One region of the Pseudomonas sp. S3_A09 genome, then DNA from elsewhere that is predicted to be linked to it. Evidence: predicted binding sites of a transcription regulator. Region 1 holds the regulator's gene; each other region holds the start of a gene.
What was found. The regulator FliA, encoded in region 1, starts transcription of late flagellar genes. The targets are predictions, from matches to a motif close to CTAAAGTTTNNNNNNNNNNNGCCGNTAA.
Positions count from the first base shown of each region.

Region 2: the regulator FliA is predicted to act here: its motif matches at 4,702-4,729, upstream of AB4N92_RS11295 (methyl-accepting chemotaxis protein).
Region 3: the regulator FliA is predicted to act here: its motif matches at 5,295-5,322, upstream of AB4N92_RS27115 (methyl-accepting chemotaxis protein).

Region 1 covers NZ_CP162752.1:779,387-789,315, reverse strand. Annotated here, with positions in the region: gene flhB (flagellar biosynthesis protein FlhB) at 1-294, shown strand, start outside; gene cspE (transcription antiterminator/RNA stability regulator CspE) at 661-864, shown strand; gene flhA (flagellar biosynthesis protein FlhA) at 1,282-3,396, shown strand; gene flhF (flagellar biosynthesis protein FlhF) at 3,409-4,725, shown strand; gene fleN (flagellar synthesis regulator FleN) at 4,832-5,665, shown strand; gene fliA (RNA polymerase sigma factor FliA) at 5,662-6,402, shown strand; gene AB4N92_RS03725 (chemotaxis response regulator CheY) at 6,571-6,945, shown strand; gene AB4N92_RS03720 (protein phosphatase CheZ) at 6,964-7,752, shown strand; gene AB4N92_RS03715 (chemotaxis protein CheA) at 7,764-9,929, shown strand, end outside.
Region 2 covers NZ_CP162752.1:2,362,446-2,372,374, reverse strand. Annotated here, with positions in the region: gene rep (DNA helicase Rep) at 1-191, opposite strand, end outside; gene AB4N92_RS11310 (putative bifunctional diguanylate cyclase/phosphodiesterase) at 447-2,111, shown strand; gene AB4N92_RS11305 (NorM family multidrug efflux MATE transporter) at 2,178-3,581, opposite strand; gene AB4N92_RS11300 (LysR substrate-binding domain-containing protein) at 3,731-4,651, shown strand; gene AB4N92_RS11295 (methyl-accepting chemotaxis protein) at 4,829-6,805, shown strand; gene AB4N92_RS11290 (ABC transporter six-transmembrane domain-containing protein) at 6,809-7,723, opposite strand; gene AB4N92_RS11285 (TetR/AcrR family transcriptional regulator) at 7,835-8,419, shown strand; gene AB4N92_RS11280 (YifB family Mg chelatase-like AAA ATPase) at 8,416-9,912, opposite strand.
Region 3 covers NZ_CP162752.1:5,825,166-5,835,094, reverse strand. Annotated here, with positions in the region: gene AB4N92_RS27140 (D-2-hydroxyacid dehydrogenase family protein) at 1-646, opposite strand, end outside; gene AB4N92_RS27135 (alpha/beta fold hydrolase) at 673-1,674, opposite strand; gene AB4N92_RS27130 (YqaA family protein) at 1,719-2,162, opposite strand; gene AB4N92_RS27125 (DUF411 domain-containing protein) at 2,159-2,605, opposite strand; gene AB4N92_RS27120 (SRPBCC family protein) at 2,703-3,161, opposite strand; gene AB4N92_RS27115 (methyl-accepting chemotaxis protein) at 3,243-5,237, opposite strand; gene AB4N92_RS27110 (aldo/keto reductase) at 5,371-6,366, opposite strand; gene AB4N92_RS27105 (LysR family transcriptional regulator) at 6,484-7,395, shown strand; gene AB4N92_RS27100 (AraC family transcriptional regulator) at 7,392-8,297, opposite strand; gene AB4N92_RS27095 (carboxymuconolactone decarboxylase family protein) at 8,400-8,960, shown strand; gene AB4N92_RS27090 (acyl-CoA dehydrogenase family protein) at 8,995-9,929, shown strand, end outside.

The DNA.
Region 1 (9,929 bases):
CCGGAGAAGGGTGGCGCGCCGATGCTGCTGGCCAAGGGCAGCGACTTTACCGCGCTGAAAATCCGCGAAATCGCCGTGGCCAACGACATCCTGCTGCTGGAATCGCCGGAACTGGCGCGGTCGATCTTCTATTCCACTGACCTGGACCAGGAAATCCCGGCCGGGCTCTACCTGGCCGTGGCCCAGGTGCTGGCGTATGTCTATCAGATCCGCCAGTACCGCGCGGGCAAGGGCAAGCGGCCTGACCCGCTCAAGGACCTGCCAATCCCGCCGGACCTGCGCCGCGATTCCTGATCGGCTCCGCCTTACCATTCCTCCTGATCGCCCGTCTACCTGTCAACTTTGACAGTAGTCATCCTCTGCGTCTCGCAGTTCTACTACAACCAGCACTGCGCGCAGGCGGTAAACAAGATGCAGGGAGAGGTGGTTTTGAAGGTGTTCAGAGGCACAGTCAAATCTTATGACCGCAAGACAGGGAAAGGTTGGATTGCCCTGGAAGGTGAGGACGACGTGCAAGTGGATCTCTTCGGTTCACGCGGCATTTGGCTTGCCGTGGGCCAGCAAGTGGAATTTCGCATGATCCACCGACCCTGTGGCGTGTATGCGTTAGACGCCACAGTTGTCCCGCACGTCCTTGAATGAGATGTGAGGAGAACGGTAATGGCAACAGGCACGGTGAAATGGTTTAACGCGGAGAAGGGGTTTGGGTTTATTACCCCTGACGATGGCAGCGCTGATGTTTTTGTCCACTATTCGGCCATCAAGAGCGACGGTTTCAAGACCCTTGAAGAGGGGCAAAAAGTCGAGTTCGAGGTTACCCAAGGCGCCAAAGGTGCTCAGGCTGAAAACGTCCGCGTCCTATGAACTTCATGATTGTTTCAGTAGACGCTAAAAAAGCGTCGACTGGGTGTACGGAGACTAGTTAGCGGCTTTCCCAGGGGCCGCCTCAACACCTTGTCGGACATTTCCGCTGTAGCAGCAGGCGGACACAAATCCAAACTGTGGGAGCGGGCTTGCTCGCGAATGCTGACGATCAGTCGCCAGACGTGCTGGCTGACCCTCCGCCTTCGCGAGCAAGCCCGCTCCCACATTTGAATCGATTTACACTTTTTTTTTTGGGGGGGGCGGTTGCTTGTGAGCTCGTCAACGCTCGCGCCGCAAGCGATGTAACCGGGAAAACAAAAGTTGGAAGGCTTCTTGCAATACCACCTGCAAGACGCCTGACCGCGTCAAAACTTTGCTTCAAGGAAACGAGGAATACCGGTGGTGGATCGCTCTCAAATGCTCGGCACGGCCCGGACGACCCTGACTGACCTCTCGCGAGGCAATCTGGGTGTGCCGTTGTTGTTGCTGGTGATGCTGGCAATGATGATGTTGCCGATGCCGCCGTTCCTGCTGGACGTGTTCTTCACCTTCAACATTGCCCTTTCCGTCGTGGTACTGCTGGTCTGCGTGTACGCCCTGCGGCCCTTGGATTTCGCCGTATTCCCGACCATTCTGCTGGTGGCGACCCTGCTGCGACTGGCGCTCAACGTCGCGTCCACCCGTGTGGTCATGCTCCACGGTCAGGACGGTCACGCTGCCGCCGGTAAGGTGATCCAGGCCTTCGGTGAGGTGGTGATCGGCGGTAACTACGTGGTCGGTATCGTGGTGTTCGCGATCCTGATGATCATCAACTTCGTGGTAGTAACCAAGGGCGCCGGGCGGATTTCCGAGGTGAGCGCGCGGTTTACCCTCGATGCGATGCCCGGCAAGCAGATGGCGATCGACGCTGACCTCAACGCCGGCCTGATCGACCAGAACCAAGCCAAGTCGCGCCGCCTGGAAGTGGCCCAGGAAGCCGAGTTCTACGGTTCCATGGACGGTGCCAGCAAGTTCGTGCGCGGTGATGCCATCGCCGGCCTGCTGATTCTGTTCATCAACCTCATCGGCGGTATGGCCGTGGGTATCTTCCAGCATGGCATGACCTTCGGCGATGCGGGCAAGGTGTACGCCCTGCTGACCATCGGTGACGGTTTAGTGGCGCAATTGCCATCACTGTTGTTATCTACAGCTGCGGCGATCATGGTGACTCGTGCTTCGGGCTCCGAAGACATGGGCAAGCAGATCAGCCGGCAGATGTTTGCCTCGCCCAAGGCCTTGGCCGTGGCGGCGGGCATCATGGCGATCATGGGTATTGTACCGGGCATGCCCCACGTGTCGTTCCTGAGCATGGCAGCCATGGCGGCTGGCGGTGCTTACCTGTTCTGGAAAAAGCAGAATGCGGTCAAGGTCCAGGCCCAGCAAGAGATCGCGCGCCAGCAGGAACTGCTGCCATCCCCGGCCCGTGCTCAGGAAACCAAGGAGCTGGGCTGGGATGACGTGACCCCGATCGACATGATCGGCCTGGAAGTCGGCTACCGCCTGATCCCGCTGGTGGACCGCAACCAGGGCGGCCAATTGCTCGCGCGGATCAAGGGCGTGCGCAAGAAGCTGTCCCAGGACCTGGGCTTTTTGATGCCCACCGTGCACATCCGCGACAACCTCGACCTGGCTCCGAGTGCCTATCGCCTGACCCTCATGGGCGTGATCCTGGCCGAAGCCGAGATCTACCCAGACCGCGAACTGGCGATCAACCCAGGGCAGGTGTTCGGCAGCCTCAACGGTATTACCGCCAAAGATCCGGCTTTTGGCCTGGACGCGGTGTGGATCGAAATCAGCCAGCGCAGCCAGGCACAATCCCTCGGCTACACCGTGGTGGACGCCAGCACCGTGGTCGCCACCCACCTCAACCAGATCCTGTACAAGCACTCCCATGAGCTGATTGGCCATGAGGAAGTCCAGCAATTGATGGGTTTGCTGGCCAAAGCGTCGCCGAAACTGGCCGAAGAGCTGGTGCCGGGTGTGCTGTCGCTGTCGCAGTTGCTCAAGGTGTTGCAGGCATTGCTGGCCGAACAGGTGCCGGTACGGGACATCCGCAGCATTGCCGAGGCCATCGCCAACAATGCCGCCAAGAGTCAAGATACTGCCGCCCTGGTGGCCGCGGTGCGCGTCGGATTGTCGCGTGCAATCGTCCAAAGCATTGTAGGGCTTGACTCCGAGCTGCCTGTGATCACCTTGGAACCAAGGTTGGAACAAATATTGCTCAATAGTATTCAGAAGGCAGGACAAGGCCAGGAAGAGGGCGTTCTGCTGGAGCCAAGCATGGCTGAGAAGCTGCAGCGTTCGTTGATCGACGCCGCACAGCGCCAGGAAATGCAGGGCCAACCGGTGATTCTGCTGGTGGCAGGCCCCGTCCGGGCGATGTTGTCGCGGTTTGGACGCCTGGCAGTACCGAATTTGCACGTTTTGGCTTATCAGGAAATTCCTGACAACAAGCAAGTGACTATCGTCGCGACAGTAGGCCCCAATGGCTGAGGGTAGTGGGTTATGCAAGTGAAGCGTTTTTTCGCCGCCGATATGCGTCAGGCCATGAAACTGGTTCGTGATGAGCTGGGCGCTGACGCCGCGATTATCGGAAACCGTCGTATTGCCGGCGGTGTCGAGCTGACGGCTGCCCTGGATTACACCCCCCAGGCCCTGGCGCCGCGTGTGCCGAACATGGAGCTCGAAGACGAGCTGCGCAAGACTGCTTCACGCATTGTCTCGGCCCAGGCGGAACTGAGCATGCGCGGCGACAGCGATGCCACCACTAATCGCCAGTTGTTCGCCGGCCTGCCGCTGACCGCTTCCGAGCCGCTGGTCGAGCCGACCTTCAAAGAACCGCCACGTCCTGCTGCGCCTGCTCCGGCGCCTGCGGTTGACCAGCGGGTGTTCGACTCGATGCGCTTTGAACTCAATGGCCTGCGTGAGCTGCTGGAAGTGCAGCTTGGCTCGTTGGCCTGGAACCAGCTGCAAGGCAGCAAGCCGCAACAGGCCAACCTGTGGCGGCGCCTGCAACGTATCGGCTTGTCCGGCCCGTTGTCCCGCGACCTGCTGGCCTTGACCACCGAAATCGAAGAGCCTCGCCAGGCTTGGCGCATGTTGCTGGCCCACCTGGCACGGATGATCGTTACCCCGGAAATCGAACCATTGGAAGAGGGCGGTGTGATCGCCATGGTCGGCCCTGCCGGCATGGGCAAGACCACCACCCTGGCCAAGCTGGCGGCCCGTTACGTACTCAAATACGGCGCACAGAATATCGCGCTGGTGAGCATGGACAGCTACCGTATTGGTGCCCAGGAGCAGCTCAAGACGCTGGGCCGTATTCTCAATGTATCGGTGACTCACGTCGACCCGGGCCAGTCCCTGGCCAACGCCCTCGACCCGCTGCTGCGCAAACGCGTGGTATTGATCGATACCGCCGGCCTGCAAGCCAGCGACCCGGCATTGCGCATGCAGCTTGAAAGCCTGGCCGGACGTGGCATCAAATCGAAAAACTACCTGGTGCTTGCAACCACCAGCCAGAAACAGGTTCTTACCGCTGCGTATCACAGCTACAAACGCTGCGGCCTGGCCGGTTGCATCCTCACCAAGCTCGACGAAACCGCGAGCCTGGGCGAGGTGTTGAGCCTGGCCATCAGTCATGAATTGCCGGTCGCTTACCTGACCGACGGGCCGCGGATCCCGGATGATCTGCATCTGCCGCGCCGTCATCAGTTGGTCAGCCGTGCAGTCAGCGTGCAAATGCAAGAAGAGCCTAGCGAGGAAGCGATGGCTGATATGTTCGCCGACCTTTATCACAACCCGGCAAAACGGGTCGGTTGAGGGCAGGATGAACACCGTGAAATGTATCTACATCGATGGTCTGCAAGCGATTCACGCGGCCAAGCCATGTAGCCTGCGTCTAAGCAAGACAAGGTAAAGAAATAAAATGGGCAGCATGCATCCCGTACAGGTGATCGCGGTGACCGGCGGCAAAGGTGGCGTCGGGAAAACTAACGTGTCAGTGAATTTGTCCCTGGCCCTGGCAGAGCTTGGCCGTCGCGTCATGCTGTTGGATGCTGACCTGGGCCTGGCGAACGTCGACGTTCTGCTGGGGCTGACGCCCAAACATACCCTTGCCGATGTGATCGAGGGCCGCTGCGAGCTGCGCGATGTGCTGCTGCAGGGCCCCGGTGGCATCCGCATCGTGCCGGCTGCCTCGGGCACCCAGAGCATGGTGCACCTGAGCCCGGCGCAGCATGCCGGCCTCATCCAGGCGTTCAGTGATATCGGCGATAACCTCGACGTGCTGGTGATTGACACCGCCGCCGGGATCGGCGAGTCCGTGGTCAGCTTCGTGCGCGCCGCGCAGGAAGTGTTGCTGGTGGTCTGCGACGAACCCACCTCGATCACCGACGCCTACGCCCTGATCAAACTGCTTAACCGTGACTACGGCATGAACCGCTTCCGCGTCTTGGCCAACATGGCCCAGAGCCCGCAGGAAGGGCGCAACCTGTTCGCCAAGTTGACCAAGGTCACGGATCGTTTCCTCGATGTCGCCTTACAATACGTCGGCGCAGTGCCCTACGACGAGTGTGTGCGCAAGGCTGTGCAAAAGCAGCGTGCAGTCTACGAAGCGTTCCCTCGTTCCAAGTGCGCATTGGCGTTCAAGGCTATTGCCCAGAAGGTCGATACCTGGCCGTTGCCCGCCAACCCACGGGGGCATCTGGAGTTTTTCGTCGAGCGATTGGTGCATCAGACGAGCGCAGGACCCGTGCTATGACAGCGACTGGCTACAACGCTTACAAGAGGTCTGCCCGTGACAGTCAGGGCGAGTTGATCGAGCGCTACGCGCCCTTGGTCAAGCGCATTGCCTACCACCTGCTGGCACGCCTGCCGGCCAGCGTCCAGGTCGAAGACCTGATCCAGGCGGGCATGATCGGCCTGCTCGAAGTGTCGACCAAATATGACGCGAGCAAGGGCGCGAGTTTCGAGACGTATGCGGGGATCCGTATCCGTGGTGCGATGCTTGATGAGGTGCGTAAAGGTGACTGGGCGCCGCGTTCGGTGCATCGCAATACGCGCATGGTCAGTGACGCAATTCGCGCAATTGAAGCAAAAACCGGTCGCGACGCTAAAGATCACGAAGTTGCGGCCGAACTCCAATTGAGTCTCGACGATTACTACGGGATTTTGAACGATACCTTGGGCAGCCGCCTGTTCAGTTTCGACGACCTGTTGCAGGACGGCGAACACGAAGGGCTGCACGAGGACGGCGCGAGCGCTCATATGGAGCCATCGCGTGACCTGGAAGATGAGCGTTTCCAGGGGGCGTTGGCGGACGCGATTGCCAATTTGCCGGAGCGTGAGCGACTGGTGTTGGCGTTGTACTACGACGAAGAGCTGAACCTCAAGGAAATCGGTGAGGTCCTGGGGGTCAGCGAGTCGCGGGTCAGCCAGTTGCACAGCCAGTGCGCAGCCCGCTTGCGGGGGCGTTTGGGAGAGTGGCGAGCGCGCTGACAGGCAGTGTGGGGACACTGCAGACGAGACCGTGAGGGCGACCAGCCTTCGCGGGTTCGACCCGTGGTGCCCTCGGCAGTCCTTTTTGTGTAATGCCTGTTGATTGAAATGGCGCGTCCAGGTGCTGGGCGCGTTTAAGACTGCTTGGAGGTCGAATTGGACAAGAACATGAAAATCCTCATCGTTGATGACTTCTCAACGATGCGGCGGATCATAAAAAACCTGTTGCGTGACCTTGGGTTCACTAACACGGTCGAGGCGGATGACGGCATTACGGCCATTCCGATCCTCAACAGCGGGAGCATCGACTTTCTGGTAACGGACTGGAACATGCCGGGCATGACCGGTATCGACTTGCTGCGCCACGTACGTGCTGACGAAAAGCTGCGCGGCCTGCCTGTGCTGATGGTGACCGCCGAAGCCAAGCGTGAGCAGATCATCGAAGCCGCCCAAGCTGGGGTAAACGGTTACGTGGTCAAGCCATTCACTGCATTGGCCTTGAAAGAGAAGATTGAAAAAATCTTCGACCGCATCGGTCATTGATGCTGCCACGGGGGAGCTATGGAGCATAAAGAATCATCGCAGGCCGACTTCGAGTCGACCCTGAAAAAGCATGCTCACCAGTTGGTCGAAAGCCTTGAAAAAGGTCAGTTCGGCGACGCGGTGCAGTTGATCCATGAGCTCAACCAGACCCGTGATCGCGGCCTGTACCAGGAAGTGGGCAAGCTCACACGCGAGCTGCACAGTGCGATCGTCAATTTCCAGATTGACCCACACATGCCCCAGGCTGAGGAAATCTCGCAGATCACTGATGCCACCGAACGCCTGTCCTATGTGGTCAGGCTGACTGAGGCAGCGGCCAACCGCACCATGGACCTGGTGGAAAACGCCACGCCTCTGGTCAACGGTATGGCCAACGAAGCCCAGGCCCTGAGCAACGACTGGGGCCGTTTCATGCGCCGCGAAGTCGGCGCTGAAGAGTTTCGTGAGTTGGCGCGTCGGGTCGAAGGGTTCTTGTCACGCAGCGAGCAGGAAAACCGCACGGTTTCCAGCAACCTCAACGACATTCTGCTCGCCCAGGATTACCAGGACCTCACCGGTCAGGTGATCAAGCGTGTGACCCAGTTGGTCACCGAAGTGGAAAGCAACTTGCTCAAATTGGTGCTTATGGCAGGCCAGGTTGACCGTTTTGCCGGCATTGAACATGACCGCGAAGCGATCCTCTCGGAAAAAGATCCAAAAAAACATCTCGCCAAGGGTGAAGGTCCGCAGATTCATGCCGATAAACGTGAAGACGTTGTATCGGGTCAAGATGATGTTGATGACCTGTTATCCAGTTTAGGCTTCTAAGGAGCACCCACATGAGCTTCGGCGCCGATGAAGAAATCCTTCAGGATTTCCTTGTAGAGGCCGGCGAAATTTTAGAGCAGTTGTCCGAGCAACTGGTCGAGCTGGAAAGCCGACCGGATGATGCGAACCTGCTCAATGCAATTTTTCGCGGTTTTCACACTGTAAAAGGGGGCGCCGGCTTCCTCCAGCTCCATGAGCTGGTGGAATGCTGCCACATTGCCGAGAACGTGTTCGACATCCTGCGCAAGGGTGAGCGTCACGTTGATTCGGAATTGATGGACGTGATTCTCGAAGCACTGGATGCGGTCAACGGCATGTTCAGCGAAGTCCGCGAACGTGCCCCGATCACCGCGGCCACTCCGGAACTGTTGGCTGCGCTGGCACGTTATGCGGAGCCCGCCGACCTGTCGGCTGCGCCGGTAGCAGAAGCAGCACCCGAGCCAGTGGCTGAGGCCGAGCCGGATGTGACCGACAGCGAATTCGAGCAGTTGCTCAACTCCCTCAGTGCCGTGAAGGCCGAGGCAGAAGCACCGGCTGCGGCTGTTGCCGCGCCAACCAGCGAAGACATCACTGACGCTGAGTTCGAATCCCTGCTTGACCAGTTGCATGGCAAAGGCCAGTTCGCGGCCGACGCCGTGACACCCGCCGCTGTGTCGGAAGCGCCGGCAGCACCGACCGCCAATGCCAACACCGATATCACCGACGACGAATTCGAAGCGTTGCTCGACCAACTGCACGGCAAGGGCACCTTCGTGGCCGACGCCTTGCCGGAAGTCGCCGCCACGGCCGCAGCGCCTGCTGCGGCCAGTGCAGCACCGGCCGGCGACGGCCTGATCTCCGATCATGAGTTCGAATCGCTGCTGGACGAACTGCACGGCAAGGGCAAGTTCAGCGAAGTGGCCCCAGCGGCGACGGTTGCCACGGCTGCTCCGGTTGCCGCCAAAGCTGCAGCGCCTGCCCCTGCACCAGCGGCCAAGCCTGCGCCGGCTGCCGCACCTGCTCCGGCACGTGCCGCCGCCGCACCGGTTGCCGATAAACCCGCCAGTGAAGCCGAAACCACCGTGCGCGTTGATACCGCACGCCTGGACGACATCATGAACATGGTCGGCGAACTGGTACTGGTGCGTAACCGCCTGGTGCGCCTGGGCCTGAGCAGCGGCGATGAAGCCATGCAAAAGGCCGTGTCGAACCTCGACGTGGTGACCGCCGACCTGCAGACCGCCGTGATGAAAACCCGGATGCAGCCGATCAAGAAAGTCTTCGGCCGCTTCCCGCGCCTGGTTCGTGACCTGGCACGCCAGTTGAAGAAAGAAATCAACCTGGAACTGGTGGGTGAAGAAACCGACCTCGACAAGAACCTTGTCGAGGCCCTGGCCGACCCGCTGGTCCACTTGGTGCGCAACGCTGTCGACCACGGTGTGGAAACCCCGGAAGAACGCGAAGCCTCGGGCAAGTCCCGCAACGGCAAAGTGATCCTGGCGGCGGAGCAAGAGGGCGACCACATCCTGTTGTCGATCACTGACGACGGCAAGGGCATGGACCCGGCGATATTGCGCAATATCGCGGTCAAGCGTGGCGTGATGGACAAGGACGCCGCCGACCGCCTGACCGATAGCGAGTGCTACAACCTGATCTTCGCCCCGGGCTTCTCGACCAAGACCGAGATTTCCGACGTGTCCGGCCGTGGCGTCGGCATGGACGTGGTGAAGACCAAGATCAGCCAGCTCAACGGCTCGATCAACATCTACTCGACCAAGGGCCAGGGCTCGAAGATCGTCATCAAGGTGCCGTTGACCTTGGCGATCATGCCGACCCTGATGGTGATGCTGGGCAACCAGGCCTTCGCTTTCCCGCTGGTCAACGTCAACGAGATCTTCCACCTCGACCTGTCGCGCACCAATGTGGTGGACGGCCAGGAAGTGGTGATCGTGCGCGACAAGGCATTGCCACTGTTCTACCTCAAGCGCTGGCTGGTGGCATCGGCCAAGCATGAAGAGCAGCGCGAAGGCCATGTGGTGATTCTTTCGGTGGGCACCCAGCGCATCGGCTTCGTGGTCGATCAACTGGTGGGCCAGGAAGAAGTGGTCATCAAGCCTTTGGGCAAAATGCTGCAGGGAACCCCGGGCATGTCGGGTGCGACCATTACCGGTGACGGCCGGATCGCGCTGATTCTCGAT
Region 2 (9,929 bases), 1.6 Mb from region 1:
ATTTCCCGCGCCGCCTTGTTGGTAAAGGTCATGGCGACGATGTACTGGGCGCGGATGCCGCACTGCTGGATCAGGTGCGCGATCTTGCGGGTGATCACGCTGGTCTTGCCGGAGCCTGCACCGGCGAGCACCAATAGAGGGCCGCCGACGTAGTTCACGGCTTCTTGCTGCCGGGGATTGAGTCGGGACATACAGAATTCAGGGAGTCGTTGTTCAAAAGGGCGGGCATTTTAACAGGCTCGCAGGATTCTGCTCTGTCAGAACGACAGTGTGACGTACCACTCGATCTAAATTTGCCGGTTTTGATACTTTGCCGCAGGATGTCGGGGTTATTTGCGACTAATCTTTACAGTTCGCGTGTTTGGTAACCCCTATCATTGGTGATCATCTGGCCGCACGTCATAATGCCCGCTGTCACGAAATTTTGCAGAGTCTAGGGAGCTAGCTTGTCTACGCCTGTCGAACCCTTGCGTTTGCTGCTGCTGGCCGATGAGCCCGCGTGGGCAGCGTTGTTGCGCGAGTGCCTGGCGCCGATGGGCGATGGGGCTGTGCTGATCAGCGCACCAAACTGGGAGTCCGTGAGCCGTCTGTTCGATGACGACCACAGCGCCGTGCTGTTGACCACGCCCAGCTTGCAGCCCGGCCCTGGCCGCTGCAGCCTGCCGTGCGTATTGCTGCTGGAGCAGGAGCCGCTGGTTTCGCCGCTGGGCGTCAGCGATTGGCTGGTGCGCGATGTATTGGATGCCGATACAGTGCGCCGCTGCCTGCGCCACGTCCGCGAGCGTGGCGTACTGGAAAACACCCTGCAGCGCCTGGCCGAACAGGACCCGCTCACCGGTATCGCCAACCGCCAGGGCTTCCAGACCTTGCTCGCCGCACGACTGGTCGAGAATGAAGGCCGTGGCCTGGCCCTCGGCCACCTGGACCTCGACAATTTCCGCCACGCCAACGACGCCCTCGGCCACCAGGCCGGCGACCGGCTGATCCTGCAAGTGGTCTCGCGGCTCAAGAGCCAACTTGAGGTCGGGGACCAACTGGCGCGCCTGGGCAGTGACGAGTTTGCCCTCTTGATCGACACCCGCCGCGCGCCCCAGCGTGCCGAGTGGATGGCCGAGCGCATCACCGAAGTCATGGCCGAACCGTACTGGGTGGATGGCGAAAGCCTGCTGATCGGCTGCAGCCTGGGGGTGGCCCATGCCCGTGCCCGCGCCGGCGCCGACCCGCTGATGTGGCACGCCCATATCGCCATGCAGCAGGCCAAAAGCACCCAAGGCTGCACCTTTCATATCTTCAACGAACGCATCAACCGCAACGCGCGCAGCCTGGCCGACCTGGAAAGTGAGCTGCGCCGCGCCTTGCGTCGTGACGAACTGGAGCTGCACTACCAACCGCGCCTGGACCTCGACGACGGGCATATCGTCGGCCTTGAAGCCTTGGTGCGCTGGCGCCACGACGAGCGTGGCCTGTTGCCGCCGAGTGAGTTCGTGCCCCTGGCCGAACAAAGCGGCCTGATCGTGCCGTTGGGTTACTGGGTGATCTCCCGCGCGCTGCGCGACATGCAGGACCTGCGCGAACGCGGCCTGCCGCCGCTGCACATGGCGGTCAACCTGTCATTCCGTCAGTTCCAGGACAGCCAGTTGCTCTCCACCCTCAGCCGGCTGATTGCCGAGCGGGGCGTTGAGGCACAGTGGCTGGAGTTCGAACTCACCGAAACCGCCGTGATGCGCCGCAGTGACCTGGTCAAGCAGACCATGGACGCCCTCGGCCGCCTCGGTGTTCGGTTCTCCCTGGACGATTTCGGCACGGGCTTTTCATCGTTCGTGCACCTCAACAGCCTGCCGATCGCCTTGTTGAAGATCGACAAGAGTTTTGTCGGCGGTATGGAAGAGCGCGAAGAGAACCGCAAACTGGTGCACGCCATGATCAACCTGGCCCACAATCTCAACCTTGAAGTGGTCGCCGAAGGCGTGGAAACGCCGGAGCAACTTGCACTGTTGCGCTTGTTTGGCTGCGACCAGGCCCAGGGTTACCTGATCAGCAAGCCGCTGCCGTTGGCGGAGCTTGTGGAGTACCTGACCTTCGGGAAAAGCCAGCAGGCCTTGCTGGGTTGATTGGGTGCCCACCCAATCAACTGTGGGAGCAGGCAAGCCAGCTCCCACACTGACCGATTACAGCCTTCAATCCGGCTGAGCTGCTTGCAACGTGCTGTAGGTTTCAGGCTCTCGCCGAATCATGCGCTTCATCTTCGCTTCAAATGCCCAAGTCAGGCTGACTGCCGCGCACGCCAGGCCCAGCGCCAAGCCCCACCATACGCCGGTCGGTCCCCAGCCCAGGGTGAAGGCCATCAGCCAGGCCGACGGTGCCCCGATCAACCAATAGCAACCCGCGCCGATCAGGAAGGTGGTCTTGGCGTCCTTGAGCCCGCGAATGCAGCCCATGGCGATGGTTTGCACACCGTCGAACAGCTCGAACCAGGCGGCGACAGCGAGCAGGCTGACGGCCAGGACGATCACGTCATGGAAGGCCGGGTCGTTATGGTCGATAAGCAATCCGATCAAAGGATCGGAATAAAGCCACAGCACGGCGGCAAATCCCAACATCACCGCTGCGCCAAATCCGATGCCGACGCGCCCGGCCAGGCGTGCCTGCAGCAACTGCCCAGCGCCGTAATGTTGGCCGATACGCATGGTCACCGCGTAAGACATCCCCGCCGGCACCATGAACGCCACCGAGACAATTTGCAGCGCGATCTGGTGCGCCGCCAACTGCGTGCTGCCCATGGTGCCCATGCACAGCGCCGCAAACGCGAACAACCCGACTTCCACCGCATAAGTGCCGCCAATCGGCAGGCCCAGGCGCCACAGCTCGCGCAGGTACTGGGTATTGAGGCGCAGCAGGCCGGTGCTCAACGGGTACGCCGCATAGGTACGGTTGCGGTGGATGTACCACATCAGCGCCAACGCCATGCCATTGGCGACGACGGCCGTGACCAGTCCGATGCCCATCAGGCCCAGTTTCGGCAGGCCGAACATGCCTTCGATCAACGCATGGTTGAGCAGGTAGTTGGCCACCGCGCCACCGAGGCTGATCACCATCACCGGCTGGGCCTTGCCAATCGCGCTGGTGAAGCCGCGCAAGGCCATGAAGCTCAGGAAACCCGGGAGGGCGAACGGCAGGATCGTCAGGAATTGCCCCGCCGAGTGCACGTTGGTCTCGGTCTGGCCGAACAGCAGCAGCAGCGGCTTGAGGTTCCACAACAGCAAGCCGGCCGCCAAGGCCATCAGCCAGGCGAGCCACAGTCCGGCCTGGGTCAGGCGGGTGGCGCCTTCGATATCCCCCGCGCCGTGACGGATTGCCACCAAGGTGCCCACGGCGGCAATCACGCCGATGCAGAAAATCGACACGAACGAATAGCTTGCCGCGCCCAGGCCGCCACCGGCCAGGGCTTCGGGGCTCAGGCGCGCCATCATCAGGGTGTCGGTCAGCACCATCAGCATGTGCGCCAACTGTGAGGCAATCAACGGCCCTGACAGCCGCAGAATGGCCCAGAGTTCGGTACGTGCCGGATGCTGCATGATCATCACGCTCGAATAGTCGAAGGGTTGAGGGAGGGTTGATTCTCGGCGCTCTCAGCGCATTGCACAAAGGGATAAATGCGATCGTTCACATGACTAAAACTCATGCCTGATGAATCTGGTACGTTACGGCATTGCTTGTAGGAGCTTGCCAAATGTCACGTCGCCTTCCTCCCCTTTATGCCCTTCGCGCGTTTGAGGCGGCATCGCGGCACAATTCCTTCACCCGTGCGGCGGAGGAACTGTCTATAACGCAAAGTGCGGTGAGCCGACACATCCGCACATTGGAAGATCACTTCGCCTGCCGCCTGTTCCAGCGCAGCGGCCGCACCTTGCAGCTCACCGAGGCGGCGCGTCTGTTGTTGCCTGGTGTGCGCGAAGGTTTCGCCGCGCTGGAGCGGGCCTGCCATACCTTGAATGCCGAAGACGACATCCTGCGCATGAAGGCACCGTCCACCCTGACCATGCGCTGGCTGTTGGCGCGGCTCAGCCGGTTCCGTGCGTTGCAGCCCGGCAATGAGGTGCAACTGACCAGCGCCTGGATGAGTGTGGACGAGGTGGACTTCAACCAGGAACCCTTCGACTGCGCCGTGCTGCTGAGCTACGGCCATTTTCCGGCGGATTGGGAGGCCAGTTATCTATTCCCGGAATTGCTGATTCCGGTGGGCGCCCCCAACCTGCTGGAGGATGGACCCTGGGATGTCGAGCGCCTGGCCACCGCCGAGTTGCTGCACCCCACGCCTGACCGTCGTGATTGGCGCAACTGGCTGGAGCGCATGGGCTTGTCATCCCAGGTGTCGCTCAAGGGCGGGCAGGTGTTCGATACCCTAGAACTGGGCATGATCGCCGCTGCGCGGGGTTACGGCGTATCCATGGGTGACCTGCTGATGGTGGCCGAAGACGTGGCCCAGGGCCGATTGAGCCTGCCCTGGCCAACAGCCGTAGCCAGTGGTGAAAGTTATTACCTAGTGTGGCCGAAGACCCGCCCCGGCGGTGAGCGGCTGCGGCGCTTGGCGGAGTTTCTCCAGGCGGAGGTCAAGGCGATGGCGTTGCCTTCAGTCGAACGTCTCGATTGAGTGGTTGCAGAGCGTTCGTGCAATCGTTTGCGTGATACCCCTGTGATTCGCTCAAGTATTGCTTCGCCCAGCCGAAGAAGGTGTGTTGGAACAATCGTGCACCAACGTTTCCCACCAGATAATTTGCCGAGCAACGCTATGAGATCAGGATGATCCTGGCCTCGGCCAGGAGCCTTCATGACTCAACCTCGCGCTCGGATAGCCTCACAGCTAGGCCTCGCACTCGCCGTGATTCTGGCTGTCGTCATCAGCGGCAGTACTGTGTTTGCTCTGCGTTCCCTCGACTCCGCCAACCTCGCCACCCGCGAGGAACACCTGGCCAGCGAGGCGCGCTTGCTTGCCGATCAACTCAACACCTTCCACGGCACCTTGCGCGAGAGTACCCAGCGCTTGAGCGGGCTGTTCGAAAAGCGTTTTGGTGCCGGTTTGAGTGTGCGTGCAGACCAACCAGTGACCGTGGCCGGTGTGCAGACCCCGAGCCTGTATCTGGGCAGCGAGGTGTTGAACAACAACTTCGAGGATGTGGATGAGTTCAAGCAGATGTCCGGCGGCGTGGCCACGGTGTTTGTACGCAGCGGCGAAGACTTCATCCGCATCAGCACGTCGTTGACCAAACAGGATGGTAACCGCGCCATCGGTACGGTCCTGGATCGCCAAGGCCCGGCTTATCAGCGTGTGCTCAGCGGGCAGACCTACATCGGCCGGGCGGTATTGTTCGACCGCTCCTACATGACCCAATACAGCCCCGTGCGTGATAGCAGCGGTCAGGTCATCGCCGTGCTGTTCATCGGTTTTGACTACACCGATGCGCAGAATGCCCAGTTCGAGAATCTCAAGCGCTTCCGTATCGGCCAGACCGGCTCCCTGGCCCTGCTGGACGAGCAGAAGCGCTGGCTGGTGCCCCCGGCTGGCGTGCAGGCGCTGGACCAGGCGGTTCCAGTGATGTTGGACCTGGCCAAAACACCAGGCAAAGGTCGCTTCTGGGCGGACAAGAACGAAGAATTCTACAGCGTCTCTGTGCCCTTCGACGGCGGGCCGTGGGCAGTTGTCGCGAGCATGCCCAAGGCCGAGATTCGCTCGGTGACCTGGGACGTCGGCATCCGCCTGGTGATCGGCAGCGTGCTTGCCATGCTGCTGGCGGTCGGCGCAACGGTCTGGTTGCTGCGTAGCAAGTTGGCGCCGTTGGGCGACCTGGTGCGCCAGGCCGAAGCCCTGGGTGCGGGGGACTTGAGCGTACGCCTGAATGTGTCCAGCCATGACGAAATCGGCCAGTTGGCGCGCAGCTTCAACCAGATGGGTGAAGCGCTGTCGACCATGGTCTCGCATATCCGCAAGGCAGCCGAAGAGGTCAACAGCCGTGCCCAGGCGTTGTCTGGGTTATCCGGTGGTGCTTATGAGGGCATGGAGCAGCAGTCCGGTGAGATCACTAGCATGGCTGGTGCAGTGGAAGAGTTCAGCGCCACGTCGCTGAACATCGCCGATAACATGGGCAGCACCGAACGCCTCGCCCAGGAAAACGCCCAGCAAACCCGTATCGGGCGCAACTCGATGCAAGAAGCGTCGTCGTCCCTGGAACACATCGCCGCCGCGCTCAACAGCACGGCTACGGTGATCAACACCCTGGGCCAGCGTTCCCAGGAAATTGGCGGGATCGTCGGCGTGATCACCTCGATCGCCGAACAAACCAACCTGCTGGCACTCAACGCCGCCATCGAAGCCGCACGGGCAGGTGAGCAGGGTCGTGGGTTTGCCGTGGTCGCTGATGAGGTGCGTAACCTGGCGTCGCGTACCCGTGAGGCCACCGACGAAATTTCCGGGATGATCCAGAGCATCCAGCAGGAAACCGGCAACGCCATCAGCACCATGGAGCGCGGCAACGTATTGATGCAGGAAGGCCTGTCGCGCAACGCCGATGTGGCGTCGGCCCTGGCGCGTATCGACGAGCAAAGCCGCTCGGCCGGTCAGCAGTTCGCTGCGATCACCACCGCCACCCAGGAACAGAGCAGCACCGCGACTTTGCTCAGCAGCAACCTGCAGAGCATTGCGCTGGCCAACAGCGAGCAGCGCGAGGTGGTGTCGAACCTGGCGATCACGGCCAAGGAACTGGAGACCCTGGCGGCGGGCCTGCGGCATGAAGTGGATCGGTTTCGTTGAGACCTAGCGGTCGCCCAGCCCTGGGTCCACGCGCTTGCCGATGTCTTTGAGGCGCGCCAGTTGGTCGACCATGCCAGGGGCTTCGTCCATGCTGGTGACGAAGGTCCACAGGTAGGTCATGACCGCATACACATGACCGGCCTTGACTGCGGGGGACAAGGCCAACTGGCTGATGGCGACCACGAAGAGCAAGGCAGCCAGCGTGCCGAGAAACAGGTACGCAGCGGCCTCGCGGTCTGACAGCCAGATCCGCAGGCGAGACAGCACCTGGTAGTGGCGTCGCAGGGTCGGCGCACCGACTTTTTCCACCAGGCCGATTTCCTTTTCCAAGCGATTATTCAGGCGCTCATGCAGCGCTTGGTTACGTTGGGCAAAGCGCGGCAACAGCGTGATACACAGCACCAGTGCGCCCAGGCACGCGAGACCGACCCAGGGCTCGATCACGATCAGCATCACCGCCGCACCAATAATCGATACCAGCGCCGTGGCGATGATCGGCACGTGTTTCTCAAAGAAGTCGACGAACTCTCGTGCGAGCACCACCCGTGCCGCTGACTTGGAGGTGCTGTGATTCTGCAGGCGCTGGTTCAGAATCACCGGCACCGCCAGGTCGGCGTAGATCCGGGTGAAGGTTCGGGTGTCCAGCGCCCGGCGTGCCGCGCCGACGACCCAGAACGCCAGGACCACGGCGGCGTAGAACAGAGCGTTGCTGGCATCGCCCCGAATGATTGCATCCACCGCAAACCCGGCAAACAACGGGTATGCCAGCAGCAGGGCATTTTCCAATGCAACCAATGACAGCGTGCCGAACAGCTTGCCGGGATAGGCTTTGGCGATCGCTTTGAGGGTCTGGCCGGCGGATTGCTGGCCGATTTTCTTGCTTTCTTCGATCAGGATTTGAGGCGTGACGGATGTCATGGGTGCACCAAAGGGATGATAGACGCTATTATTGAGCGACTGCTCAAGTATCCTTGAGCGATCGCTCAAAAAGCAAGCGCCGCTTATCTGCCGGTGCCGAAAGGAATTGCCATGTCGCGTATCGACCGTAAAGACCAGATCATCGCCGCCGCCCTGGAGTTGTTTCGCAGCAAGGGGTTTGCCGATGTGTCCACCCGCGACCTGGCCGAACATGCCGGGCTGTCCCGTAGCCACGTTTATCACTACTTCAGTGATTGGAAGGAGCTGCGCCGCGAAGCCTTCGTGCGGTTTGCCAATGAGCAGTTGGACGAAGTACGGGCGCCTCTGGCAGAAGCCCCCCCGCTGGATGCCTTTGTGGGTTTTTTGCGTGACTGCCTTCCGAGCACCGCCGATGCAGGCTGGGCGCTGTGGCTGGATGCCTGGGACGAAGCGATGCAAGACCCGCAAATGGCCCAGGCTTACCTGGTGATCAATGCTCAATGGCAAGGCATGCTCGCCGAAGTGATCGAGCGAGGTGTCGCTGCCAATGTCCTGCGTTGTGACTCGCCACAACGCGCTGCCCGCCAAATCTTTGCAGTGGCGATGGGCTACGCCGACGACCTGATGCTCCAGCCCTCCACGGAGTCGGCCGAAGCGGCCTTGGATGAAGTGATGGAAGTGGCGCGGTTGCTGCTGGACTTTCCACAGTCACCCTAGCCAACAGCCGCGGGCCGATACTGCAACGCTTCCGCCAGATGCGCCCGGTTGATGCTATCGGTGTGCTCAAGGTCGGCTAGGGTGCGTGCCACTTTGAGCAGCCGATGGGCTGCGCGCAGGGATAGCGTCAGCCGCTCACAGGCGTTTTCCAGCCAGCATTCGTCGACCTTCGCCAGCTTGCAGTGCTTGCGTAGCCCCGGCAGATCAAGGAAAGCATTCGCGCAGCCTTGGCGTTGTTGTTGGCGATCGCGGGCCTGGGCGACCCGTGCCGACGCCTCGGCTGTGTTATCGCCTGCCTGCTGGGTAGGATTCAACGCAGTGGTTTCTCGCGCCACAGTGAGGTGCAAGTCGATGCGGTCCAGCAGCGGCCCGGAGAGCTTGTTGCGATAGCGCTGGATCTGCTCCGGCGTACAGCGACAACGTCCGCTGGGTTCGCCGAGGTACCCGCATGGGCAGGGGTTCATGGCGGCGACCAGTTGGAAGCGGGCCGGGAAGCTCACGCGGTCGCGGGCACGGGAAATCACGATGTGCCCTGATTCCAGTGGCTCGCGCAGCACCTCCAATACTTTGCGGTCGAACTCCGGCAGCTCATCCAGAAACAGCACGCCGTGATGGGCCAGGGTGATTTCTCCCGGTTGCGGCTTTGACCCGCCTCCCACCAGCGCCGGGCCCGACGCCGAATGATGCGGCTGGCGAAACGGTCGGTGCGGCCAATGACTGAGTGGCGCCACGCTGACGACCGATTGAATCGCCGCCACTTCCAGGGCTTCCTGCTCACTCAGCGGTGGCAACAAACCCGGTAGGCGACTGGCGAGCAATGTCTTGCCGGTGCCGGGCGGGCCGCTTAACAGCAGGTTATGCGCCCCCGCCGCCGCGATCAGCAGTGCGCGCTTGGCGGCGAGCTGGCCCTGTACTTCGCTCAGGTCCGGGTAAGGTTTGTTCAGATACAGCAATCCGTCGGATTGGTAGGGCTCGATAGGCTGATGTCCGTTCAGGTGTGCCACCACCTGCAGCAAGTGATCCACGGCGAGCACTTTCAACCCCGACGCCAGGCAGGCTTCTTCCGCATTCGCCCGCGGCACGATTACGGTGCGCCCCGCCTTGCGCGCCGCCAATGCTGCCGGCAACACGCCTTTCACTGCCCGCACTTCGCCGGACAGGGCCAATTCTCCCAGGCATTCCACCTCATCGAGCATCGACGCCGGCACCTGCACGCTGGCCGCGAGGATTCCCAAGGCAATCGCCAGGTCAAAACGCCCGCCGTCCTTGGGCAGGTCGGCAGGCGCCAGGTTCAGGGTGATGCGGCGGGCCGGGTATTGCAGGGCAGAATTGAGAATGGCGCTGCGCACCCGGTCCTTGCTTTCCTTGACCGCCGTTTCCGGCAAACCCACCAGTGTCAGGGACGGCAGACCATTGGCCATGTGCACCTCGACGGTGACGGCGGGAGCTTCGACGCCAATTTGGGCACGGCTGTGGACGATGGCGAGGGACATGCTCGTTCCTTGAAGAA
Region 3 (9,929 bases), 1.1 Mb from region 1:
GCCCCCGGCTGCGGTCACTGAGCACGAGGTGCACGGTAAGAATATCTGCCTGTTCAAACAGGGCTTGCTTGCTGACCCAGGTCACGCCCGATTCCGCCGCACGTTCTGGCGTAAGGTTTTCGCTCCAGGCAATTACCCGCATGCCGAACACCTGGGCAAACTTCGCCACTTTCTGGCCAATGCTGCCCAGGCCGAGAACCCCCAGGGTTTTGCCGTACAGATCGCCACCCAGGCCAACCTGCCAGTGGCCTGCACGCAAGGCGTTGGCCTCGGCCAGCAGGTTGCGCGTAGAGGCCATGATCAGCGCCCAGGTCAACTCCGGTGCTGCGTGTTTATAGCTGTCGGTGCCGCATACCGTGATGCCCAGCGCCCTGGCAGCCGGTAGGTCAATGGCTGCGTTGCGCATGCCGCCGGTCACCAGCAGCTTGAGCTTCGGCAAACCTTGCAGCAGGGCCTTGTCGAAGGTCGAGCGTTCGCGCATCACGCAAATCACCTCGAAACCCTTCAAACGCTCGATCATGGTGGCGGTGTCCGTCGGGTAGTCGTGCAGGAAATGCACCTGGCCCACGGCCTCTAGCACCGACCAATTCACCACGTCACTGGCCACATGCTGCCAATCATCAATGACTGCGATCTGTACCGACATTCACGAGTGCCTCGTTAAAGGTTGGATTAAAGCGCGTTCAAGCCCTGCAACAGCGCCGTGTGAAACCGGGCCGGTTCCTCCATCTGCGGTGCATGCCCCAGGCCCGGGAATTCCACCAGGGTTGCATGAGGAATCAATTGGGCCACTTGTTTGCCCAGCACGGCATAGTCACCAAGCTTGGCCTTGACCGCCGGCGGCGCGACGTCTTTGCCAATGGCAGTGTTGTCCGACGTGCCGATCAGCAGCAGCGTGGGCATCTGCAGGTTCTTGAACTCGTAGTACACCGGCTGGGTGAAGATCATGTCGTAAATCAACGCTGAGTTCCATGCGACCCGCGTATGCCCCGGACCGTTGCTCAGACCGGCGTACATGTCCACCCAACGCTCGTACTCGGGCTTCCAGCGCCCGACGTAGTAGGTGTTGAGCTGGTAGTTTCGAATGCCGTCGGCATTGACTTTCAGCTCACGCGCATACCATTGGTCGACGGTGAGGGAGGGCACCCCCAGTGCCTTCCAGTCTTCCAGGCCGATGGGGTTTACCAAGCCAAGCTGCTCGGTCTGCTCGGGAAACATCAGCGCGTAACGCGTGGCGAGCATGCCACCGGTTGAATGGCCGATGACGGTGGCCTTTTGAATGCCGAGCTTTTCCAGCAGCTGATGGGTGTTGGTCGCCAACTGTTGGAAGCTGTATTGATAATGGTCGGGCTTGCTGGAACTGCAGAAGCCGATCTGGTCCGGCGCGATCACCCGGTAACCGGCGTCGCTGAGGGCCTTGATCGAGCTTTCCCAGGTGGCGCCGCAGAAGTTCTTGCCATGCATCAGCACCACGCTGCGGCCGTTGGCCTGCCCTTTGGCGGGCACATCCATATAACCCATCTGCAGGGACGCGCCTTGGGATTGAAATTCGAAATGCTGAAGCGGGTAGGGGTATTCAAAGCCTTGCAGCTCGGGACCGTACGTAGCGGCGAATGCCGGGGCGGCGGTGGCGGCGAGCAGGCTGGCGATGCAAAAAGCGCGGGTCAGGGGCATTGGCAGGGCTCCGAGAAGGGTGCTCGGATGCTGTTGCGAGACGATTAAGTGGGGATTAACACCCATTGCAACGCCACGGCAGCCAGGACGCCATAACGCACGCTTTTGGCCAGGGTCACCAGCAATAGGAATCGCCATAACGGCTCGCGCATCACCCCAGCCACCAGGGTCAGCGGGTCGCCAATGATCGGCACCCAACTGAGCAACAGCGTCCAATGCCCCCAGCGCTCGTAATGATTGCGAGCCTTGTCCAACTGTTTGTCGCTGACGGGAAACCAGCGTCGTGTCTTGAAGTGCTCAACCCAGCGCCCCAGCCACCAGTTCACCACCGAGCCCAGCACATTGCCCAGCGTGGCAATGCCCAGCAACAGCCACAGGCTGTAATGCCCGCTGAGCAGCAAGCCCACCAGCACGGCTTCCGATTGCAGTGGCAGCAGTGTCGCGGCGCCAAAGGCGGCGAAGAATAACCCCAGATAGCCCGCGATCATTGCGCCGGGTATTCAGCCGCCACCACGTCTTTGCCCTCGCGGGTCAGGCCGATGACTTGATAGGCCTCGCTGCGGCCTTCGACTTCCATGCCGGGTGAGCCCATGGGCATGCCCGGCGCGGCGACGCCCAGCAGGTCGTCACGTTTGCGCAAGGCCAGCACCTGTTCGGCAGGCACATGGCCTTCGACGAACTTGCCGTCGATCACGGCCGTGTGGCACGAACCCAGGCGCGGCGCCACGCCCAGGCGTTGCTTGACGGCGCTCATGTCGGCTTCGACGTGGTCATTGACCTTAAAGCCATTGCTTTGCAGGTGGCTGATCCATTTTTTGCAGCAACCGCAGTTGGCGTCGCGGTGCACGTCGATGGGGATCAGCTCGGCAGCTTGGGCCAGGGTAGTGGTGAAGAGGGCTGACAGCAGGGCCAGGCGCAATGTGGTTTTCATAGAAACTCGCGTGTAGGAGATGGCCGTTGGGATGGCGGCGATCATGACGCTGTCATCGCAGGCAAGCCAGCGCCTGGCCGGTGGGAATGTTTCCAAATTATACGAAGGGTGGGTTTTCCAACCGGTGTTTGAGCTGATCGAGGGCGACGGCCGACAACTCGATCATGCGCTCATGCAAGGTGGCCAATTGCAGCTCGGTCTCGTAGGTCAGCACCCGCTTGAACAGCGTGCCGCCCTGATGGGGCAGCAGGAAGTAGTGGATGGAACCATCAACGGCCAGGGAGGTGAACACCGTCTTGAATTCGCGAGGGCGCCGGGCGATCTGCACACGGTAACTCATGGGGACGCGGATCCCCAGCAAGTCGATGAACTCGGTGAAGCGCGCACCCGCAGGCAGTGAGCCGGTGGTGCCGGTATCGGCACTGAGGGATGTGGGATGCCATTCGTGCCAGCGATCCGGTTGGGTCACATAGTCATAGACAGCATCGATGGGGGCCTTGATAAAGCGTTCCTGACTGATCCGCTCCAAACGGACCGCCTGCTCGGCAGCTCGCATGGCACACCTCCTGTGTTGCGACTAGGAGCTGTCAGAATAGTCCCACTCCCGCACATTGCACGGGAGTGTTTCAGCCGTTTATCAGCGCACTTTGAATCGACCCATCAGCGCGATTACCCGACCATTCGCATCCAACAGGCTTTGCGTGTTGGTTTCGGTGGCATGGCCGCTCTGCACCAGCTCTTCGACCATTTGTCGGATCTGCACCATGCTTCGGTTGATCTCCTCGGTTACCGCGCTTTGCTGCTCGGCCGCCGTGGCGATCTGGGTGCTGAGGTTGTTGATGTGGCTGACAGAGCCGGCCATTTCATCCAGGCCGGTGTTCACCCGCGCCGTGGCATCCGCCGCCGACTGGCAGCTGGCCTGGGTGTTTTCCATGGCCGCTACCGAGGAGCTGACGCCGGCAGTCAGGCGCGTGAGCATTTCGTTGATCTGCGAGGTGCTGGCCTGAGTGCGTGCGGCGAGCGCGCGGACCTCGTCGGCCACTACTGCAAATCCACGACCCTGCTCGCCTGCGCGCGCAGCTTCGATGGCGGCGTTAAGGGCGAGCAGGTTGGTCTGGCCGGCGATCGCACCGATTACGCCAAGGGTTTCGGTAATGCGCGCCGCGTCCTGGCGCATGTTTTCCACGCTGTGGGTGGCGCTGGACACTTCGCCAATCAAGGCGCTGACGCTGTTGGACGCTTCACCCACGACGACGCGGGAACGGTCGGCATGCTCATTGGCACGCTGGGTGAACGCGGCGGTTTCGGCGGCGTTTTGCGCGACGGTGTCAGCGGTGGAGCTCATCTCGGTGATGGCGGTGACCGTCTGGTCGGTTTCCGAGGCATGCCGCACCAGGATCTGGTTGGTGTGCGCCGAGGTCCGCTGCAGTTGCTCAAGGCTCGACGACATGGCGCCGGTTGCTTGGGTGACTTCGCCAATCATGTTCTGCAGGTAGACGATAAAGCGGTTTACCGAGTGGCCGATGGCACCCAGTTCGTCTTCAGCGCGAATGGTGATGCGTCGCGTAAGGTCGGCATCGCCGGTGGACAGTGCGTCGATATTGGTTTTCAGCGACTTCATGCGCTGCACCAGTTGACGGATCGCATACGCGGCGAGCAGCACCAGCAACAGCACCATGGGGATTTGCAACAGGGCCAGGGTGCCGAGAACGTCATCGCGCTGGGCGGTAATCAACGCGGTAGGCAGGGCGGTGGCAAGGAACCACGGTGTGCCTGCGATCGGGCGCATATAAAAGGTGCTGGCCACGCCCTGGTTGTCGAACTCGCTGCGTTGCAGCGCCTGGTCGCGTTGGGCCAGGGCTTTGCTGACCTGGGCGGCGAACGCGGAGGTGCCGGTGAGTTCGCTGATGTTCTTGAGCACCACCGGGCTGCTGATACGCGTGCTGTTGCTGATGATCTTGCCGTCGCCTTCGACGATCAGCATTTGCCCGCCGATGTCTTTCTCTTTGCTGGCCACCAGGTCATTGAAAAAGCCCAGGGTCACGTCGATGGTGGCGACGCCATAGGGCACGCCGTCGCGCTGGATGGCCATGGCGCAGTTGGTGCGCGGCTCCTGGCTGGCGTCGTCCTTGTAGGCGGCGGCCCAGGCGCACTGGCCGCGTGGCGAGGCCAGGCCGCCTTTGTACCAGCTCTGGTCGTAGTAGTTGGGGGCGGGGTCGCTGTTCCAGAAGGTATTCACCGCCAATTTGCCCGAGGCGTCGCGGTGCCAGAAGGTGCTGTGTTTGTTGCGCCCCGGTGTGCGCTGGTTAGGCAGCGGCCAGATCCCGCCACCGAAGACTTTAAGCTCGCCATACTGGTCGACCAGGCCAGGCAGGACCTTGTCGATGGCATCGCTGTCGAGCAACGGGACGGTCTGGGTAATGCTGCGTTGCTGGGACTGAACCTTGTTCAGCTCGCCCTGGATCTGTTCAGCCACCTCGGCGATGCGGTTGAGCACCACCTGCTCTTCGGTGTGACGCAGCGTGGGGGCGACCAACTGGCCGATGCCCACGACGGTCAACACAAATAACACCAGGACGAACAGCACCAGGAACAGGGTATAGCGGGCTTGGATGGAGCGCAGTGGGGGCATGGGGTCGTCCTTACGAAGCGTTTATTATCGACGCGGCTTTGTTAGAGCTTCGTAGGGCTATCGGCCTGGGTGGAAAGAGCTTGAGGTACGATCGTGCAAGAAAAGCGAGCGCCTGTTGAGGGCGCTCCCTCGTTCAGATATCCAGCATGGCCATCACCGCTTCCGGGTAGCGCAAGCCGGCGGTCGCTTCAACGGGGAAGATCGCCTCCAGCGTTGCCAATTCGGCCGGGCTGAGGCTGATCGCGAGGGCTGCCACATTCTCTTCCAGATACTTACGCTGCTTGGTGCCGGGAATCGGAATGATGTAGTCGCCCTGGGCCAATACCCAGGCCAGTGCCAGTTGCCCGGCGCTGACACCTTTGTCGGCTGCCAAGGCCTGTACCTGCTTCACCAACTGCAGGTTTTTGCCGAAGTTTTCGCCCTGGAAGCGCGGGCTGAAGCGACGGTAGTCATCGGCGCCGAAGTCGTCCGGGCTTTGCAGTGCGCCGGTCAGAAAACCACGGCCCAGCGGGCTGTAGGGCACAAACGCAATGCCTAAGCGTTGGCAGGCGGCGAGGCAGCCGTTGTGTTCCTGGTCGCGGCTCCACAGCGAATACTCGCTTTGCAGGGCGCTGATCGGGTGCACCTTGTGGGCGCGCTCCAGGGTGGCGGCCGAGGCTTCGCTCAAGCCCAGGTAGCGCACTTTGCCCTGTTGCACCAGCTCGGCCATGGCACCAACGGTTTCTTCGATAGCAACCTGTGGGTCGATACGGTGTTGGTAGTACAAATCCAGCGTCTCCACACCGAGCCGCTGCAGGGTGCCGTTGATGGCTTCGCGGATGTACTCCGGCCGGCCATCCACGCCACGCGCTGCCGGGTGTGCCGGGTCGCGCACGATGCCGAACTTGCTGGCCAGGAACACTTGGTCACGCTTGCCGGCGATGGCTTTGCCGATTAATTGTTCATTGGTGTGAGGGCCGTACATATCGGCGGTATCGAGAAAGCTGACGCCCAGTTCCAAGGCGCGGTGCAGCGTTGCAGTGGCTTCCCGCGTGTCGCTGCCGGGGGTATAGAAATCGCTCATGCCCATGCAGCCGAGGCCGATGGCGGAGACGAGGGGACCGTTGTTACCGAGTTGGCGAGTGTGCATGGGGGAACTCCTTGTTGAGAAGGCCTGCATTGTCACGCTGGACAAAATCGGGATAAACCGGCTAAAAGCGCTAACACTGTTCGTAATTTCTAAATAATCAGCTCAAGGAGCCGGCGTTTGGACCGTTTCAACGCGATGCGCGTGTTCACCCGGATCGTCGAACTGCGTGGCTTTGCCAAGGCTGCCGACAGCCTGCAACTGCCCCGCGCCTCGGTGACGGTGCTGATCAAGCAATTGGAGGCGCACCTTGGCGTACAGCTGTTGCAACGCACCACGCGGCAGGTCAGCCCTACACTGGATGGGGCCGCGTATTACCAGCGCTGCGTGCAATTGCTGTCGGACCTTGAGGAAACTGAAGCGGTGTTTTCCACCAGCCGCCAGAGTCCACGTGGGACTTTGAGCGTGGATATGCCCTCGGGCATCGGCCGTTTGATCGTGATCCCGGCATTGCCGGACTTCACCGCGCGGTATCCGCAGATCGAGTTGGAGATTGGCCTCAATGACCGCCCCGTGGACCTGATCCGCGAGGGTGTGGACTGCGTGCTGCGCGGTGGCCTGGCCCTGGATGAATCGCTGGTGGCGCGGCCTCTGGCAATGATGGATCAACTGACCCTGGCAAGTCCCTGCTACCTGCAGCGCAGGGGTGTTCCCACGTCTTTTGAAGACCTGGCCAACCATCAGATGGTCGAGTACGTCTCCAGCGCCAGTGGCAAACGGTTTGGCCTGGAGTTCGAGGTGGGTGGCGAATGGCAGACCGTCAACCTGCCAAAGGGCCTGGCGGTGAACAGTTCCGATGGCTACTTCGCGGCCTGCGAGGCTGGGTTCGGCTTGATCCAGGCGCCGCATTATCACGCCATGCGCCAACTGGCCGCGGGGACGTTAGTGGAGGTGTTGCCACGGTTGGCGGTACCGAAAATGGCGCTCTCGGCCCTCTACCCGCCGCATCGTCAACTGTCCCTGCGCGTACGGGTGTTCGTGGACTGGCTGGTCGAACTCTGCGCCACGCCCGGCACCGGGTTGCGGCGCTAAGCCTGTGCCTTGCGATAAGCGCCAGGCTGTTGCCCAGTCACTTTGTGAAACGCCCGGGTAAACGCCGCCACCGACTGATAACCCACCGCCACTGCAACATCCGCCACCGTCTGGTTCTGCTTGAACAACTGGCAGGCATGGCGCATGCGCATCATCAACAGCACCTGCCCCGGCGATTGTCCGCACAGTTCATTGAAGCGCTTGAAAAACGCCGAGCGCGACAACCCGGTGCAGGCGGCCATGCTTTCCAGGGTCCAGGCATCGGCCGGGCGGGCGATCAACTGTTCCAGCAGGTCGGCAAACGCCGGCTGCCGCGCCAGCGCGGCCAGGCCACCCAGTGCGCTGTTGTCCAGCACCTGTTGGCGCAGGACGTACAGAAACAGCAGGTGGCAAAGCCGTTCAAGCAACGCGGAAGAGGGCGCAGGCAAGCGCTCGCATTCTTGCAGGATCAGTTCGAACAGGTTGCGTGCGGCGGTCAGTGAGGGATCGCCCGCACGCAAGATGATCCACGCGGGCAGGGTGTCGACGATCATCGCTGACAAACCGGACTGGAAGTGAAAAAAACCACACACCAGGCCGACGCCATCGCTGGCGGCGCTGTCCAGGGGCACCATTGGCACGCGGGGACATTCCTGCGCGCCCGCCGCCGTGGGTTCGCCGGAGAGGCGATATTCCAAGTCGCGCAACAGGAACACCGCATCGCCGTTGTCCAGCCGATGGGCTGTGGTGTCGCCGTCGATATGCAGCCAGCACCGGCCCTGTACGATCAGGTGGAAACTCGCGCTCGCCAGGCCATGGGTGCTCGCATGCCAATCGCCGCAGTAGCGACCCACATGGAACAGGCTGGTGTCGAGTTCAAGGCTGTCTAATAACCAATCGACAAGTGCACTGGACGAATTCATCTAAGGGAAAGACTCAAGAGCAAGTAATCGCTACTTTAGACTATTGAGGCGATTTTTTATAACCAACAGACTTAGTACACGAACCCATCAGGAGACACCTCCATGTCCCGTGTACCCTTGCTCACCCTTGAAACTGCGCCTGAAGCGGCCAAGCCTTTTCTGGAAAATGCACTGAAGGGCTCCGGCTTCATTCCTAATCTGCTTGCGGTGTTGGCCAATGCCCCGGCTGCATTGGAAACCTACATTACCGTTTCCGGCTTGAACGCCAAGGCCGAATTGAGCCTGGCCGATCGCGAAGTGGTGCAACTGATTGCCGCCACCACCCACGGCTGCGATTTCTGCGTGGCCGGCCACACTGCGGTGGCGCGTAACAAAGCCAAACTGCCTGAAGAGGTCATCGACGCCCTGCGCCAGCGCGGCGAACTGCCCAACGCCCGCTATGAGACACTCGCCGCGTTCACCCGTGAAGTGATCGCCACCCGTGGCGATGTCAGTGACGCAGGCTTCGAAGCGTTCCGCGCCGCCGGTTACACCGAAGGCCAGGCCCTGGAGGTTATCCTGGGTGTGAGCCTGGCCACCCTGTGCAACTTCGCTAACGTGTTTGCGCGTACCCCGTTGAACCCGGAGCTGGCGCAATACCGTTGGGAAAAACCGGCAAGCTGAAGTGGGTCCACCTGCTGCAAAAGGAGAAACAGGAATGCTTGACCCAATCTTGAGCCGTTGGCTCGATGTCCAGGCGCAAGCCTTGGACGTGGGCAGTTGCGATCCACAGGAAGTGCTGCCACGGCTGGCAGAGGCCAACGTATTGCGCATCGGCGTACCGACTCAACTGGGCGGCCTGGGCGGCGATGTGGCGGGGGCGGTGGAAGCCATTGCCAACGTTGCCAGTCATTCCCTGGCGGCGGCATTCGTGTGCTGGGGCCAGCGCTCGTTTATCGAATATTTGCTCCACAGTCCGAATGCGCGGCTGCGTGAACAGCTGCTGCCGGATTTGCTCAGCGGCAAGCTGGCGGGGGCGACGGGGCTATCCAATGCGATGAAGTTCTTGTCGGGCATCGAGACCTTGCAGATCAGCGCCGAACCGTCCAACGATGGCTGGACCCTCAACGGCCGCCTGCATTGGGTGACCAACCTGCGCAGGAGCGGTTTTGTCGCGGCGGCCGCCGTCGAGCTGGCGGAGGGTGGCGCGCCGTTTATCCTGGCGATCCCTGACTCGGTGGCGGGCTTGCAGCGTTCTGGCGACCTGGATCTGCTCGGCTTGCAGTCAAGCAACACGGCCGCACTGGATCTGGAAGGCGTGGAGCTGAGCCGCGACTGGTTGCTGCATGAAGACGCACGCAAATTCCTGCCAGCGGTGCGTCCGGCGTTTCTGGGCTTGCAGTGCGGGATGTCCATCGGATTGACGCGTCGTTCCCTGGCGGAAGTCGCCAACCATTTGGGCGCGACTCGCACGGTGCTTCGCGAAGAGCTGGAAACCCTGCGCGCGACCCTGGATCAGTTGGTCAGCGATTTGAAAAGCGGTCTGCGCGCCGGACGTTTTGCCGCCGAACCGGTGCCGTTGTTCAAGCTGCGCATCGCCCTGGCGGAGACCGCCGCCAGCGCCGTGCAATTGGAGTTGCAAGCCAGCGGCGG